Regions from separate parts of the Exiguobacterium sp. U13-1 genome, predicted to be linked through region 1. Evidence: a T-box and tRNA genes for the amino acid it is inferred to sense, from the RefSeq annotation. Region 1 holds a T-box; the other regions hold tRNA genes.
The links. The T-box of region 1 lies ahead of argS (arginine--tRNA ligase). A T-box ahead of a tRNA ligase gene usually reads a tRNA of that ligase, here a tRNA-Arg.

Region 1 (5,575 bases):
ACGAGTGCAAGACGCGATTGTTTTGCTGCGTCATCTTCGAGAACACGGACATGTCCGTAGTATTTATTGAAGCTTTGTGCAAGATCTAAGACATAACGGCTGATGATTGACGGCTCGCGACGTGTGAACGCGCGATCGATGACCGTCGAGAATTGGTTCAGCATCGAGACGACACCCCATGCATGATCATCGACGCTACCAGCGAATGGTGTGCCATCATAGCCACCTTTACGGAGCAACGAGTGCGCTCGGGCATTCGTGTACTGGACATACGGTCCTGTTTCGCCTTCGAATTTCAACATCTGCTCAAGATCGAACTCGATGTTATTCATCCGTTCGTTTTTCAAGTCGTGGAAGATGACGGCGCCAACACCAACTTGACGAGCCGTTGCTTCGGCATTCGCTAAATTCGGATTTTTTTCCGCGATGTTGTTCTTCGCGACGTCGATCGCTTCTTGTAGTACTTCTTCAAGCAAGACGATCCGACCTTTACGTGTCGACATTTTCTTTCCGTCTTTCATGATCAGACCGAATGGAACATGGTGCATCCCGTCGACGTTCTCAAATCCAAGTTTCTTCAGGACTGCGAACAATTGCTTGAAGTGAAGCGCTTGTTCCCCACCGACGACGTAGAACGCTTGCTCAAAACGGTATGTTTCAAGACGATAGACAGCAGCTGCTAAATCACGTGTCGCATAAAGCGTTGCGCCATCTTTCTTCTTAATCAAAGCAGGCGGCATACCTTCTGCTTCGAGATCGACGACCATTGCCCCTTCAGATTCAACGAGGAGATCTTTTTCTTCGAGCAAATCGATGACGTGTTGCATCTTATCGTTGTAGAAGGCTTCTCCGTTTAAGCTATCGAACTTGACGCCGAGCATCTCATATACACGGTTGAATTCGACGAGTGAGACTTCACGGAACCATGTCCAAAGCGTCGTCGCCTGCTCATCACCTTGTTCGAGTTTTTTGAACCAGAGACGTCCTTCGTCCTCGAGTGATGGATTTGTTTCCGCTTCTTCGTGGAACCGGACGTATAATTTCAACAATTCCTTGATTGGTTCTGCACGGACCGCTTCTTCCTCACCCCACATCGTGTAAGCAACCATCAATTTCCCGAACTGTGTTCCCCAGTCCCCTAAGTGGTTGACACCAACGACGTCATACCCTTTTTTACGTGAGATTTGGTTGAGCGCGTTCCCGATGACTGTCGAACGCAAGTGACCCATTGAGAATGGTTTCGCAATGTTCGGCGATGAGAAATCTGTGACAATCGTCTTCCCATTTGCTTCACTCGAACCAAACGATTCTTGTTCTGTCAGGACTTGATTGACGATTTCTTGCGAGACGACTTCTCGGTTCAAGAAAACGTTGATGTAAGGACCTACAGCTTGAACGTTCGAGAACAGCGGCGCATCGATTTTTTCTGCGAGGTCTGAAGCGATCATGTTCGGTGCTTTACGGAATGCTTTTGCGAGCATGAAACATGGGAATGCCAAATCTCCGTGATCTTCATGTTTCGGTTGCTCGATCAGTTGTTCGATTTGTTCAACCGATAAGGCACCTTCCATGACTTGATGTAATACTTCTGCATACTGCGCTTTATAACTCATCTTTATTTCCTCCTGCTTCATTGATTTTTTGGCAATAAAAAACGCCCCTTGCGCCACGCGCAAAGAGACGGAATGACCGCGGTACCACTCTTCTTGGTGTCATTTTGACACCCACCTTGTTCGGGGATAACGGGGTTCCCCCGGCTACGCCTCTTCCATCAGGAATCGGGCAGCGTCTCAGAAGTGCGTTTCACGATCGGTTCGTCCTCAGGCTTCCACCATTCCCTGATTCGCTAGTTGACGAAAATCAACCGTTACTCTCTTCATCATCGACTGTATTCGATATCTTTCACATTATACGCAATTCTTTCTTTTCTCTCAACCTTATTTTTTTGGTAAATGGCTTATCAAAATTTCCACAATTCGGGTATAGGAATAAAAGATACTTCTCAGGGGGAGGGATGTTTCATGCGCTACTACCAACATGTAGCCCGGACAAGCTGGATCGTCTTCGGTCTCGTCGCCTTGACGTTATTAGTGATCGGCATCGTTCATCCACCAACCTTCCATCCTTCTGTCTCCATCATCAACACGCTTTATTTATTCGGACTCGTTCTCCTGTTTCAGTTCGATAATGTCCGTCGTGGTGGCATTTACTATACATTCCAAGAAGGAATCATCTTATTTTTATTCCTCAATTACGGTTTAACGTACGCCTTGATTTTAAGCCAAATCGGTATTCTCGTCTTTCAATTCATGTCTCACCGAAAAGCGATTCGCTGGAAACGTTTCGTCTACCTCTACCCGATCAACGCCCTATTCGATTTAGTCTATATCTCGCTTCCCGCCTTTGCGTATTATGCGCTCGGTGGTCCGATCGGCTCAAACTTTACGTATACGAAAGCCTTGATTCCTTTCACCGGCTTTTTAATCACCGTTTTCCTTGTCTCTTATTTCCAATGTCTGTTCGTCAATCGCTTCCTCTTCTTGAAATACGATTGGCGCCGTCTCGTGAAGTTGCAATCCCTCGTCTACGGAATCAGCATGTTGAGCGCTTTACTTGGGATCTGGTTTTACGATGAGAGTCCACTCGTCGCGGCTACGGTTTCCGCCTTGATTCTCTTTTTGTTCAAACGTCTGTTGCAAGAGCGTGGTGATTCGCTTGAAGCAAATGATAATGCCAAACGATTTGATGATGCGAAGGAACACTTGTTGATTTCCCGCTTTGAACGCGAGACGATTGATTCGTTACTCCTTGATTTACCGCATCTGCTACCGTTTTCTGAAGGTTGGATCTCAATCCAACAACAGCGAAAACAAGTCATCTATAACATCCGGACGAAACAACCGATTGATGTATTACCACTGTTTCATTCCTTGACAGCCGACGATTTGCATACCCCGATCATCTATGGTCTTCGGTGCGACTGGGGCAACGATATTCAAATCGGATTGCCTGTCGATCGTCACTCGATGCTGGCGATTCCTTCGATTACGAGCGGAGAGGTCGATGTCTCGATCATCCTGTTCCATCAAGTCGCAGATGCCTATGATGCGACGAATGCCGATGAGTTATCTCGTCTGCTCCGTATCTTTTGTCGTGTCTTAGAGCGCTCTCGTGAAACGGTTCAACTCTACACGGAAAGTCGGACCGATGCTTTGACCGAATTACCAAATAGCCGTGCCTTTTATGAACATGGTCGGCAGGAGTTTGCTGCTGACTGCTATCCGCTCTCCGTGATCCTGTTTGATATTGATCATTTTAAACGCGTCAACGATACGTACGGTCATAAAGTAGGCGATCTTGTCCTTCGTGAACTCGGTCGACGTATCCAAGCGATCCAATTGCAACATGATGAGGTCTTTGCTGCTCGTTATGGCGGGGAGGAGTTCGTACTTCTCTTACGAAATGGTAGTCAAGAGGCTGCCATCCAGATTGCCGAGACGGTCCGCCATGCGGTCATGGATCGTCCCTTCCTCGTCGATGGTCACCGACTGTCCTTAACCGTCAGCCTCGGAATTGATACAGTGGAAGAAGGGTATCAACGGACGTTCGAAGAGTCGTTACGTCAAGCCGACCATGCACTCTATGTCGGCGGAAAACACAACGGACGCAACTGTACCGCGCATTATGCAAACCTTTGAAAGGTCGTGACTCTATTGTCGATTACAGAAATTGAAATGACGCTACCGACATCACAAGCCCACCGGACGATTCGGATTCATCGTCCGCCCCATTTAGATCCGAACGAAGCCTTACCGGTGATTTATATGCACGATGGACAAAATGTTTTTAGTGGAGAAACCGCCTCGTTCGGAAAAGGCTGGGAGATTCATCTTGCACTACAACAGACACAAATTCCGGCAATGGTCGTTGCGATTGACAGTCCAGAAGACGGCATGGATCGTTACGATGACTACGCCCCCTGGAGTGACGAAGCTTTACTGATGCGGACTGCCTATCCCTCGCACCGGACGTCAATCGGGGGAAACGGTAAGGTCTACATGGACTGGATTATCCGCGAGTTAAAACCATATATTGACGCCAACTACGCGACACGTCCTGATGATACGACGATGATCGGTAGCTCGATGGGTGGTGTCATCTCGCTCTATGGTTTATTCGCATATCCGGAAGTCATCACGCGTGTCGCTGCTTTGTCGACTGCCGGATGGGCAAACTTTTCCTCACTCCTTGAATTCATCGAGCGTAGTCCGTCTCTATCTGCCGCTCATCGCTGTTATATGGATGTTGGTACTAAAGAAGTGAGCGGTCCGATGACCGAGACAGATTATTTACACACGAATGATGTCTTAGCACGAGCGGTCGAACAGAAACTTACTCAAAGTCGCTATACGATCATCCCGGAAGCGATTCATCATGAAACCGCCTGGGCGAAACGTTTACCGGATATTTTGCGTTACTTATTTCCTTCCTCTTGAGTACACAAAAAGAGTCGGGTGATTTCTTTAAGTAGAAATCATCCGACTTTTAGTCTTGTCTTATACTAATTCTTCTTGTTGCTCTTTTTCATAACGGTTGCGCGGATGCTCCCGGCATTCATCGGAACACGAACGCATGACTTTCGGTTCGCATTCTTCACAGCAGAAGTGCTGTCGATTACATTCCGGGTTTGCACAATTAACATAGCGCGTCTCCGGTTTTCCGCAGTAGTAACATTCTGAGACGACAGACGGATTGACGGCATTGACAGGAACTTGTACACGCTCATCAAAGACGTATAGTTCGCCTTCCCAGTCTTCTCCTTGTGTCTGTTCATCTTTTCCGTACATGACGACTCCGCCTTTCAGGTGGAAGATATCGTCACTCTGTTGCCGTTTACGGAAGTACGCCGTGAATTTCTCACAACGAACGCCACCCGTACAATATGTGAGAACCTTTTTCCCTTCAAACAAATGCTCGTTCTCGTCGAGCCATTCCGGGAATTCCCGTGAAGCATCGACATCGACTTTTACGGCATTCTTGAAGTGTCCGAGGTCATATTCGTAGTTGTTTCGTACATCGAGAATGACGACGTCATCTTGTTTCATCATTTCTTTCCACTCTGCTGGTTCAAGATACGCAGCATGTTCTTCTGGTACATTGAATTCGTCCTCAAAACGCCATGTGACGAGTTCTTTTTTGTAACGGACGAACGTTTTTTTGAAGGCGTGCTCTTCGACTTCATCGATTTTGAATTCGATGTCAGCGAATCGTGGATCCGCCGTCAAGTCCTTCATGTATTGTTCCGTTTGTTCGACCGTTCCAGAGAGTGTGCCGTTGATACCTTCTGGTGCGATCAAGATTCGTCCTTTAATACCGAGCTTTTTACAGTAAGCAAGATGCTCTTTCGTTAGCTGTTCCGCATTTTCGATCGGAACATACTTATAAAATAATAGTACGCGATAAGGTTTCATATTCCTCATTAGCCCCCATGTCAGTTTTTTGCAGTAAAACGAACGTTGGCAAACGAAGCGTCTAGCTATTGACTAGCTGGGAACGCCTGCAAAACGTACCCATT
Region 2 (5,575 bases), 490 kb from region 1:
ATGATGCTGTGCATGCTGCGAAGAACGTTTCGTCCTTCATCCGTTAAGGACATCCCTTGCGTTGCGACCTCTAGGAGGTCTTGCTGCTTCAAGAAGTCGACTTCCCGCCGTAAGACGCGTTCCGTCAAGCCAAGGCTTGTCGCAAGTGTACGTCGTCCGATCGGTTGCATTAGTCGCACATAATGAAGGATGTCGTAGCGTGTCTGCATTTCTTCGATCAGATCAGGCACGATTCGTTTTTGGATCTGGACTAACTGCCGAATCATGTATTTCCCTCTCCTCTCAAGTAGCTGGACGCTTTTTGTCCCGCATGTCATAACGTGTCCCACTTGGTACACCGTTATCATAACAGTCCGTTTCTCGCCTTGCAAGTCTCGTTTCTCAAGTTTTTTGAAGTAAGCGTTTTCTTACTGTTTCTGTCTCGAATTTGCCATAACTCCAGATTTCACCGTCATGCATGACGACGGGAATCTCGTATAAGAACCGTAGACTGAGCGCTTCATCCTGATCGATGTTGACTTCCTCGAACGTCCATTCCGGAAACTCATCGAGTACGAAGTCGAGTAAGATGGCGGCCTCTTCACATAGCGTACATCCCGGACGTGAATAGAGTGTTAAGTGTCTGTGTCGTTTTAATCCCATTCTGATTGCGCCTTCCTTTGCTGCATCGTTTTTTTCGTTAAACCAAGCGTTGCCCGATATTTCGCAACCGTCCGTCGCGCGACTGTCAGACCGTCTGCTTGCAAGCGATCTGTCAATTGCTGATCACTTAACGGACGATCGCTATGTTGAATGTATTCGGCGATCCGCCGTTTAATCAAAAAACTCGAATCTCCGGTTGTCGTCCGTGAGACGAACAAGTCTTCTAGGGCAACGAGACCGTGGACCGTCTCGACATACTTCGCAGCAATCGCTCGACCAATCGTTGACGGATGATGCCCCGTCGCCTCAGCGACTTGTTTTTTCGTCAATGGCTCAAGATGCAGTTCTCCCTTGAACCAGCGTTCTTGTCGCTCAAGCAAGACCGAGAGGATCGCATGCATCGTGACACGGCGTCGTTCGTACGCGCGCAAAAAAGGCGTTGCCTCTTTTAACTCGAGCCACGTCTGATCCGTGTCGAGTGTCATCCAGTCGATCTGAAGTTCTCCATTTAACAGGTGAATCCGTGCTTCTGCTGTCACCGGTCGTTCTTCTTTTGGAAGATCTGGTGTCCGGCTCAACCGCGTCAATTGTTTTCGCAATCGTGTCCGGTCCTGTTCACTGAACTGAGCGAACACCTGACTTGCGGATTCATGTCGCAACCGATTCGTCAGTCCGATCAATTCCGCGTCGTCTAGCTCGATCGCCTGTAACCATTGGCACTCGCGTTCCGAACGGGCAGCGATGCCGACTGGTTCACATTGTTGTAAGAGTGTCCGTGCTTCTGTAATCGTTGCGACATCGGTCGAGAAGGATGCAGCGAGCTGCTCGTCCGATGTCCGCAATAAACCGTCCGCTTCTAAATACACGATGAGTTGTTCCGCCATATATCCTATTTCCTGTCTGACTGATTCTAAACGTATTTGTGCAAGAAGCTCGTCTTCATAAGATGCCAAATGTCCCGCCATCTGCTCGACCTCTAGCGAAACCTGATTCGGGTAATGGCGATGCAACCGTCGTTTCAACCGTCGCCATTCCTCCTCGAGCTCTGACGCTGGTTGTTCAAGCACATGTAACTGATACTGTTGTGACGCCGATAACGTCATCTGTTGCGTCTGTTCCTGGCGTTGATCCATCGATTCCCCTCCCCCCACTTCTTATTATAGAAGAAACGTTTTAAAAAACGTGCTCTGAACCTCTCTTAAGTCGCTAGAGAAAAGAAAAGTCATGCTTCCCTATTGCTTTTCTGAAAAAATGTCGCTATACTATTAATTGTTCAGTACATCAGATGCACCCGTAGCTCAGGGGATAGAGCACTGGTTTCCGGTACCAGGTGTCGGGAGTTCGAATCTCTCCGGGTGTACCATTTATTCAACTACAAGGCAATGCCAGCAATGGCGTTGCCTTTTTTCTATACTGATATGTTTCGTTTGCCCTTGTAATGGAAAAATACCTAAAAGTCGCATCGTATCTTTTGACCAATATTGACCAAAGGATTATGATAAGGATAAGTCGAATAGGAAGCTACATACCAACTATAAGGAGGCAAAGACTATGTTAATTCCAACAGTCATCGAACAAACAAACCGCGGGGAACGTGCTTACGATATCTACTCACGTTTGCTAAAAGACCGCATCATTCTTCTTGGGAGCGCGATTGACGACAACGTCGCCAACTCAGTCGTTGCCCAACTTCTGTTCTTAGCAGCAGAAGATCCAGATAAAGAAATCTCGCTTTACATCAACAGCCCAGGTGGTTCAATCACTGCCGGTATGGCGATTTACGATACAATGAACTTCATCAAACCACAAGTTTCAACAATTTGTATCGGTATGGCAGCATCGATGGGTGCGTTCTTGCTCCAAGCAGGCGCAAAAGGAAAACGTTTCGCGTTACCAAACGCTGAAATCATGATCCACCAACCACTCGGTGGTACACAAGGTCAAGCATCGGATATCAAAATCCATGCGGAGCGCATCATCAAAATGCGTGAGCACCTCAACAAAATCATGGCTGAAAACACAGGACAACCACTTGAAGTCATCGAACGCGATACAGAGCGTGACAACTTCATGTCAGCACAAGCTGCTGCTGACTACGGTCTCATCGACCGCGTCATGGAACGTGCATAAGTCATCCAGAGTGTCTCCTTCGGGAGGCACTTTTTTTGTATCCATAGGAAAGCGAAGCCTTGTCGGTTATCGTTGCATACAAAAAAACCTCCCGTTCCTTATAGAACGAGAGGTCGATGATCAGTCGATCAAGTCTGTGATGTCTGAAACGATATCGTGGTTTTCACGAATCAGCGAGTAGATCGCGTTCGCATGTGGCGAAAGCTCTTCTTCTGCTTGTAATTGTTTCAGGAATAAAGATGTTGCAAACGCAACGAGTGTGCTTTTCGGTACACCGATTGATTTTGCTTTTTTTGTTAACACTTCATCAAACTTCGCATCGACTGTCAGCGAAATACGTTTCTTTTCGTTAGCCATTTCAAAAACTCCTTAATTCGAACATTTAGTTGCATCGACTATATATTATAGTAGACTATGGTTCATCCCGCAAGCGACCCTCTTATAAAGCCCCTGTCATCGACTCTCCATTTCGTACTTTTTCAGCGATTTGATCAATCTTCCGCAACCGGTGATTGATCCCTGATTTTGAGATGGAGCCGCTTTCGACCATCTCTCCGAGCTCTTGTAACGTCACGTCTTGATGGGTCACACGCAAGATCGCGATTTCCTTCAGCTTATCCGGTAAGACATCGAGCCCGACCGTCCGCTCAAGGAACTTGATGTTCTCGACTTGGCGTAATGCCGCACCGACCGTTTTGTTGAGGTTTGCCGTCTCACAGTTGACGAGACGGTTGACCGAGTTACGCATGTCTTTTAAGATCCGGACGTCCTCGAACCGTAGCATCGATTGTGTCGCATCAACGAGCTTGAGGAAATCGGAAATCTTTTCGCTCTCCTTGATGTAGAGGATGTGTCCCTTTTTCCGTTCGATCGCCTTCGCGTTCAAATCAAAGACGTTTGATAAACCACGGAGCGCCGCATTGTGCTCCTCATATAAGCTGAAAATCTCCAAGTGATACGACGACGTCGCCGGATTGTTGAGCGAACCCCCGGCGAGAAACGCTCCTCGTAAATACGCGCGCGCTTTGCGTTCGTCGTTGAGGATCGTGTCACTGATGGAACGAATCATCGTGAACCCTTCCCCTAAAATCCCGAGGTCTTGTAAAATCTTGTCCGCTTGTTGTTTGACGCGGACGATATAGACATTATTCTTTTTCAGACGCATTTTCTTCCGCACGAGCAGATCGAGATGGACCCCGTATGCTTTTTTCAGCAATGAGTAGATCCGACGAGCAATCGAGGCATTCTCGGTCGAGATATCGAGTGTCAGACCACGTCCGAGACCGAACGAGATCGCACCGTTCATCCGGGCGAGTGCCGCGAGTTCTGCCTTCATCTCGTGATCGGTGATCGGAATTTGCGTTAATTCTTTTTTGACTTCTGAGGCAAAGCTCATGTCAGCTCCTCCTTTCCTTCGAGTTGACGCATCCGTCGAATCGACAACACCTTTCGCATGACGAGGCTTGCGACGGCATCTGAGTCATGACGGATGAAGTGATGATTGTAATCGACGATATCGTCTGCCAGCACTTCAACGCCAGCGAGCTCGAATTGTTTTTCATTATAGGTGACGATGTCAGCGTGATCCTTCTGGTATTTCTTCAGGTAACTCGCATCGATCGATTCGTTGTTGACGATGATCGTATCAACGACGCCTTGTCCAAGGAAGCGTTCGAGTGCCGCTAAATGCTCATTGGCTGTGAACGCCGTCGTCTCGCCGGGTTGCGTCATGACGTTACAGATATAGACGACCGGAGCTAACGATTGTTGGATTGCTTCCCGGATCTCATCGATCAGGACATTTGGGATGATACTCGTATAGAGACTACCCGGACCAAGGACGATGACATCGGCATCAAGAATTGCCTGAATCGCTTCCGGAACCGGTCGGACATCTTGTTCTTCGAGGAAGATCCGTTCGATCTTCTTGCCAACCTTCGGGATCAACGACTCGCCTTTGACGATCGTTCCGTCCTCGAACTCGGCACATAACGTGATCGTCCGTTCCGTCGCCGGATAGACCTTTCCTTCTGCGTTCAACAGTTGTCCCATGACGCCAATCGCTTCGACGAACGAACCGTTACAAAGCTGAGTCGCTGCTGTCAGCATCAGGTTTCCGAGCGAATGCCCGTGTAATCCTTCCCCTGTTTCGAACCGGTATTGCATGATTCGGTCCATCAACGTCTCCGACTTTGATAAGGAGACGATGACGTTTCGGATATCGCCTGGCGGCAACATGTTGAATTCCGTCCGCAGCCGACCAGAACTGCCGCCGTCATCGGCGACCGTGACGATGGCTGTGATGTCGAGCGGATAATGTTTCAGTCCACGAAGAAGCGTCGAGAGTCCTGTCCCACCACCAACGGCGACGACTTTACGTTCCCATTTCATCACTTCTCCTCCTTCGCATACACATAATCCCGGTGATTCGTCTCGATATGATACTGCGTCGCGAATTCTTTACTGATCGCTTCCGCGAACGTGATTGAACGGTGTTTCCCGCCTGTACAACCGAGAGCGATGACGAGTTGTGACTTCCCTTCCCGCTCGTATTGTGGAATCAGGAACTCGAGCAAGTCGACGAGTTTTTTATAGAACAGCTTCGCTTCCGGCCACTGCATGACGTAGGACGCGACTTCCTCGTCGAGTCCCGTCTTTGGACGCAGCTCTGGAATGTAGAACGGATTCGGTAAGAAGCGCAGGTCAAAGACGAGATCGGCATCAAGCGGTAAGCCGTGTTTGAACCCGAACGACATGACGTTGACTGTGAACGGAATCCGTGTCCCTTCCGTGAACTCCTTCA
Region 3 (5,575 bases), 740 kb from region 1:
CAGGCGCTTCATACGTGAGGACGCCGAGGCTACCTGATTGTTTTTCCCATTTTGCAGTCATGCTGAGTCCCTCCAAAATTGTCAATTAGCGTACATGTGTGTACAACAAGTCACATTATAGCACAATCGTTCTGACGATTACCACTGTTGAACGAATCGTTTCCAGATGTCTCAATCGAAGTAAATCTGCTCGAATGCGATGACTTCTGGATAAAGGATATGTGCCGCTCGATATAACCGCTTCGCCAGCGGACTGAGGATACGTTCCGGTTCTTCACGTTCAAATGTTAGACCTGCGAGTTCTTCGCATGCTGTGAGCCACTTCTCCATGTCTGATCCGATTCGTTCTCGTTCTTCAAAATGAATCAGTTGATCCGATCGCAAGACGAGCAATGCTCGGAACGGATCCATTCGCTCTAACGTATGCATCGATGCGAGTAACGCTTGTTGCTCCTGTTGATGTACCACCAGGATTTCTTCTAAATCTTCGCGTGACGAAATCGTCCAGTCTACACCTAAGTGTGGCACATGAATGCTTATCGGATATGACACGTGATGAAGCACATTTCCTAATAACTGATCAATGACGAGTAGACTTTGATGTTCTGTCTCTTGCGCCTGAAGATATTTCTGCGTGATGTATGCAATGAGCTCAGTTGTCCGTTCAAATTCCATACCGGTCAAATGACGCATTTGTTCGACCCAACTGCCATGTCGCAACACATGCATCAATTCCGTTGCTGATGTTACTTCACGCTGTGCAACAGGGTTGTTTTGAACTGCCGGCTTTTGTTCTCGAACACGCATCTGTTGTTTGACTTCATCTAATCGAAGCGCGAGCTCATAAGGCAGATACGGTGACGCTGAGCGCAAAGCGAGTTTCATCGGATACCGTTCTCCGAGTTCATAAAGAAAGAGTGCGAGCACTTGCTCGACACCCTCGACTTCAAGAAATCGTTCTGCCACTGTTTCAAATCGTTCACGGTCATGCATTAAGAGTGGTTGAATGACATAGAGCCGGTGTAATACATCTTCTCCTGTCAATTGGTCAGTCTCTAATTCCATAATCAATTGTTCTTGTTTAGAAGCGGGCAAACGAAGAATCCGTGCTCGTTCTACTTCTAGTTCATGTTCCATCCAGCGCGATGTCCCCATATTCCGGCACTCCTTCATGTTCAACTTCTTATTTCGTAAATGGATCGAGTAAAGACGTCCAGTTCGTGATCGCTTCTTGAAGTTGTCCCGCCTGCTCGATTCCTAATCGATTCAACGTATCTAATGAGACGTCAGCTTCAAGTAATCGAGCGATGTCTTCCGACTGATTCACGTACTGCTCGAGTTTTGCACTTAAATTCTGCAATTCTTGCGGTGGATTTTCAAGTCCCGCTAATCGTTGATCGATTTGATCCAGTTCTTGATTGAACTGATCAATCGTTCCGTTTTCCTTCAACTTTTCGATTTGTTGATCAAGTGCTTGTTCAGGGGTCGCGGATTCACGCGCTGTCGTAGCAGCCTCATTCAAGGAAGCCGACAAATCTGACGTGACTTGTGCCGTATCTTTCGCAATGCCTTGAAGTTCTCCAGCGTAATCGACACTATTTTTTACATCGTTGACTTGTTGTTTTGCATCGTCGACTGTATTTGAAATCTCACTACATCCAGCAAGAAACGTACTTAGTACGAGGACTGCTCCAACTTTCTTCCACATTGCATTCATCCCTTTCGAGTTCATGATACCTTAATTATAATCGAAAATCGGAATAAAAAAAAGAGACCACCCTCGTAAGGGCAGTCTCTATTTTAATTATAGCGTCCCAAGAGGGATTCGAACCCCCGACCGACGGCTTAGAAGGCCGTTGCTCTATCCTGCTGAGCTATTGGGACGTGTCAACACGAATAAACTATACTAGAACAATTCTTTCGTGTCAATCACATTACAAACATTGCATTTATTTTATTACAAAAATGTTCCGTCCAGATGCAGGGCATTCACTCGATCGCCGTTCACATCGAGAAAATCGATAGAATAACGGTTTTGATCCACTTCAAGAATCGCATACGTCTTGTCTGGTCGATGGCGTGGCATCCGGATTGAACCTGGATTGATGAATAATACGCCGTCCCGATATTCAGCCTTCGCAACATGGGAATGACCATATAAGACGATGTCCGCTTGCTTTTCCTTCGCATGATGTTGCAAGACATCTAGACTGTATTTGACGTCCTGACGATGTCCGTGGACACAAAGGATGGTATGACCATCCATTTCCGACATGACTTCTTCCGGAAAATCGTGTCCGTAATCGCAATTCCCTCGCACAACACGATATGGATATAATGATTCGATGTCGCGCGTCAATTGGGAGTCCCCACAATGAAATGCCAAATCCACGTCTTGGTGACGTTCGAATATCGTAAGCAGTTCTTGTTCTAGTCCATGGCTATCACTAACGATCAACGCTCTCATCTTCATCACACTCCTAAGAAAGTAGTTAAGTCCTGTTCGAGCTTACGCAATGCATTGCCACGATGACTAATCATCGCTTTTTCTTCTTTCGTCAACTCAGCAGCCGTTTGTCCACTTGCCGTGACGAACAATGGATCATAACCGAAACCGTTCGAACCCGCCGCTTCAAAACCGATTCGCCCTTCCATCGTTCCACGAACCGTCAATGTCTCACCAGTTGGTTTTGCTAGCGCGAGTACACAAACGAAGCGCGCCGTCCGCTCCTCTTCCGGAATACCTTCTAACTTTTCAAGTAGTAGAGCATTGTTCGCCGCATCCGACTTTTCAAGACCCGCGAAGCGTGCTGAGTAGACGCCGGGAGCGCCATCTAAAGCGTCAACTTCAAGTCCTGAATCATCAGCAAGTACCGCGTGACCAAAGTAGGCTGCTGCCTCTGTTGCTTTCAAGAGTGCATTTTCCTCGAATGTTTCACCTGTTTCATCCGTTTCCGGAGCATCGGCGTGATCGAGTAACGATTCGACCGTATAACCGAGACGACCCAGCATGCTTTCAAGTTCCTTCACTTTACCTGCATTGTGTGTTGCGACGATGACCTTCATCTATGTTCCCCCACTTCTTCTCCTACATACCACCAAGAGACACCGAGTGCCTCACGGCCAGCATTAATCAGCTCCTTAATTCCTTTTTCCCCAAGTTCGAGCATTTCGAGCATCTCTTGACGGGAAAATGTCGACTCTTCTCCTGTTGCTTGCATCTCGACGATTTTACCCGATGAGGTCATGACGAGATTGAAGTCGACTTCCGCCGCAGCATCCTCTTCGTAGCATAAATCGAGCAAGACATTCGACTCGACGATTCCAACCGAAATAGCTGCGATACCCTCTTTGATTGGTGTATCCGTCAGTTTTCCCGCTTGAATCAATTGATCGATTGCACGGACGAGCGCTAGAAATCCACCGGTGATCGATGCTGTTCGTGTACCGCCGTCTGCTTGAATGACGTCACAGTCGATCCAGATTGTTCGTTCCCCAAGCTTCTCTAAATCAACGACTGCCCGAAGCGAGCGACTGATGAGACGTTGGATTTCCATCGTCCGTCCCGTCTGCTTGCCGCGGACGGCTTCTCGTGCCGTCCGCTGAGCCGTCGCTCGTGGTAACATCGAATATTCAGCATTGATCCAGCCCTGGCGTTTACCACGAAGGAATGGTGGTACTTTCTCCTCGACGGTCGCCGTACAGAGGACTTTCGTATCGCCCAGTTCAATTAAAACCGAACCTTCTGCATGTTTATTGATATCAACCGATAAGTGAATGGGACGGAGATTCTCCGCTGTTCGTTGGTCTATTCGCATTTAGTCTTCCTCCGTTCCAAGCACGATGCGTTCTGCGTGGATTGGCTGATCGAGCCAATCCGTTGCAATCTGATCAAATGAGCGAATATCGCCTGTCGCATAATAACGATGTTCCGGTATTTGTGTCACATCTGCTGAAATCGTATTGTAGTCAAGTAGTGCTGCTACCTCAAGTGCTGTCTCGTCCCCTGAAGAGATGAGTTGGACGCCTGGTCCGATGACCCGTCCAATGACATCTGCTAAGAGTGGATAATGTGTGCACCCAAGGATCAATGTGTCCATATCATAATTCATTAAAGGTCGTAATGTATTCGCAACGACACGTTCGACATAAGTACCGTCCGTCTGCATCGACTCGACGAGCGGAACGAACGGTGGGCAGGCTAACGATTCGACGACGACTTGTCCTTCGACATGTCGTAACGCCTTCTCGTAGGAATTACTTGTAATCGTCATCTTCGTTCCGATGACACCGATTCGTTTCGTCCGCGTCACTTTGACTGCCGCACGGGCTCCAGGATCAATGACACCAATGACAGGTATATTTAAACGTTCTCGCGCTTCTTTTAAAACAACAGCCGTTGCTGTGTTACAGGCGATTACGATCAATTTCACATCTTGTTGTACGAGATAATCAATCATCTCCCACGTAAACTCACGAATCTCCTCTTCTGGACGAGGACCGTACGGACACCGCAATGTATCCCCGACATAAATGATTCGCTCATGGGGCAACTGTCGCATCAATTCACGTGCGACCGTCAACCCACCGACTCCGGAATCTAGTACTCCAATCGCTCGATTCACTCTTCTCCACCTCTTTCTCTCTTTCCTATGGTAACAAAAAAGGACGACGGTGCAAGACCGGCGTCCGAGAATGTACGATTACAGGATTACTGAGCAAGACCTTCGCTAGTCAGCATATCTGAAAGAGTCGTGATTGCTTCAGAAGCATCGTCACCGTTTGCAACGATTTTGATATCTGAATCTTTCGCGATTCCGAGTGAAAGAACACCCATGATTGACTTCAAGTTGACAGTCTTCCCGTTGTATTCCAAGTTGATGTCTGATTGGAATTTAGAAGCTGTGTTGACGAGCTGAGTAGCCGGACGAGCGTGAATGCCTGAATCCGCGATGACTTTGAATGTTTTTTCCATGATTAAGAAATCTCCCTTCACTAATAACGTACTAGTGAGTCGTTTTCGAATATGTGAACTCATTATCAAATGATAACGGATTCGAATCGATTCTGCAAGGAATTTTTATACGCTTCACTCCACGGGAATGCTTTCCCGGCACGATCAATTTGTACCATCGATGTCCGTCCTGTGAACATCAGTTCACCTTGCTCATCAAATGCCGCATAATGGACGTCACACGACGCACTTCCGACATGTACGGGATAGGCATAGACGGCAAGACGCGTACGTGGATAAACTTGGCGAATGTAATTACACTGGGCATCCGCAACGACGATAATGCCGTCTTCTGCAAGCGAATATCCTGTTTCCTCTAACATCAATGTCCGAACGTCCTCAAAATAGACGAACGGTACCCGGTTATTCATATGACCATAGGCATCCGTCTCCGCAAAACGAACCGCGACGTCGAGTCGTGTGCCATGTTTCATCTGTTCAAGCCATGTTTCAAGTTCTGGAATATAAGCTGGTACGCGCACAATGAGTTCCTCCTGTCTGAATGAAAAAAGAAGGAGCAAGCTCCTTCTTTGATAAGTCATGAACTAACTGCTTCACCTG

Region 2: it has a tRNA-Arg gene. The T-box ahead of argS (arginine--tRNA ligase) is inferred to sense a tRNA for this amino acid. The anticodon was not compared.
Region 3: it has a tRNA-Arg gene. The T-box ahead of argS (arginine--tRNA ligase) is inferred to sense a tRNA for this amino acid. The anticodon was not compared.

The regions. Positions count from the first base shown of each region.
Region 1 covers NZ_CP015731.1:234,269-239,843, forward strand. Annotated here, with positions in the region: gene argS (arginine--tRNA ligase) at 1-1,613, opposite strand, end outside; T-box leader at 1,674-1,892, opposite strand; gene ESP131_RS01265 (GGDEF domain-containing protein) at 2,022-3,698, shown strand; gene ESP131_RS01270 (alpha/beta hydrolase) at 3,714-4,496, shown strand; gene trhO (oxygen-dependent tRNA uridine(34) hydroxylase TrhO) at 4,557-5,471, opposite strand.
Region 2 covers NZ_CP015731.1:2,948,029-2,953,603, forward strand. Annotated here, with positions in the region: gene ESP131_RS15310 (sugar-binding transcriptional regulator) at 1-266, opposite strand, end outside; gene ESP131_RS15315 (glutaredoxin family protein) at 382-642, opposite strand; gene ESP131_RS15320 (RNA polymerase factor sigma-54) at 633-1,775, opposite strand; tRNA gene ESP131_RS15325 (tRNA-Arg) at 1,930-2,005, shown strand; partial or broken gene clpP (ATP-dependent Clp endopeptidase proteolytic subunit ClpP) at 2,188-2,772, shown strand; gene ESP131_RS15335 (hypothetical protein) at 2,893-3,129, opposite strand; gene whiA (DNA-binding protein WhiA) at 3,212-4,168, opposite strand; gene ESP131_RS15345 (gluconeogenesis factor YvcK family protein) at 4,165-5,163, opposite strand; gene rapZ (RNase adapter RapZ) at 5,163-5,575, opposite strand, start outside.
Region 3 covers NZ_CP015731.1:2,705,811-2,711,385, forward strand. Annotated here, with positions in the region: gene tig (trigger factor) at 1-61, opposite strand, end outside; gene ESP131_RS14080 (hypothetical protein) at 172-1,155, opposite strand; gene ESP131_RS14085 (hypothetical protein) at 1,184-1,708, opposite strand; tRNA gene ESP131_RS14090 (tRNA-Arg) at 1,811-1,884, opposite strand; gene ESP131_RS14095 (metallophosphoesterase family protein) at 1,958-2,467, opposite strand; gene ESP131_RS14100 (XTP/dITP diphosphatase) at 2,473-3,066, opposite strand; gene rph (ribonuclease PH) at 3,063-3,818, opposite strand; gene racE (glutamate racemase) at 3,819-4,625, opposite strand; gene ESP131_RS14115 (phosphocarrier protein HPr) at 4,712-4,975, opposite strand; gene ESP131_RS14120 (acyl-CoA thioesterase) at 5,041-5,496, opposite strand; gene sdhB (succinate dehydrogenase iron-sulfur subunit) at 5,553-5,575, opposite strand, start outside.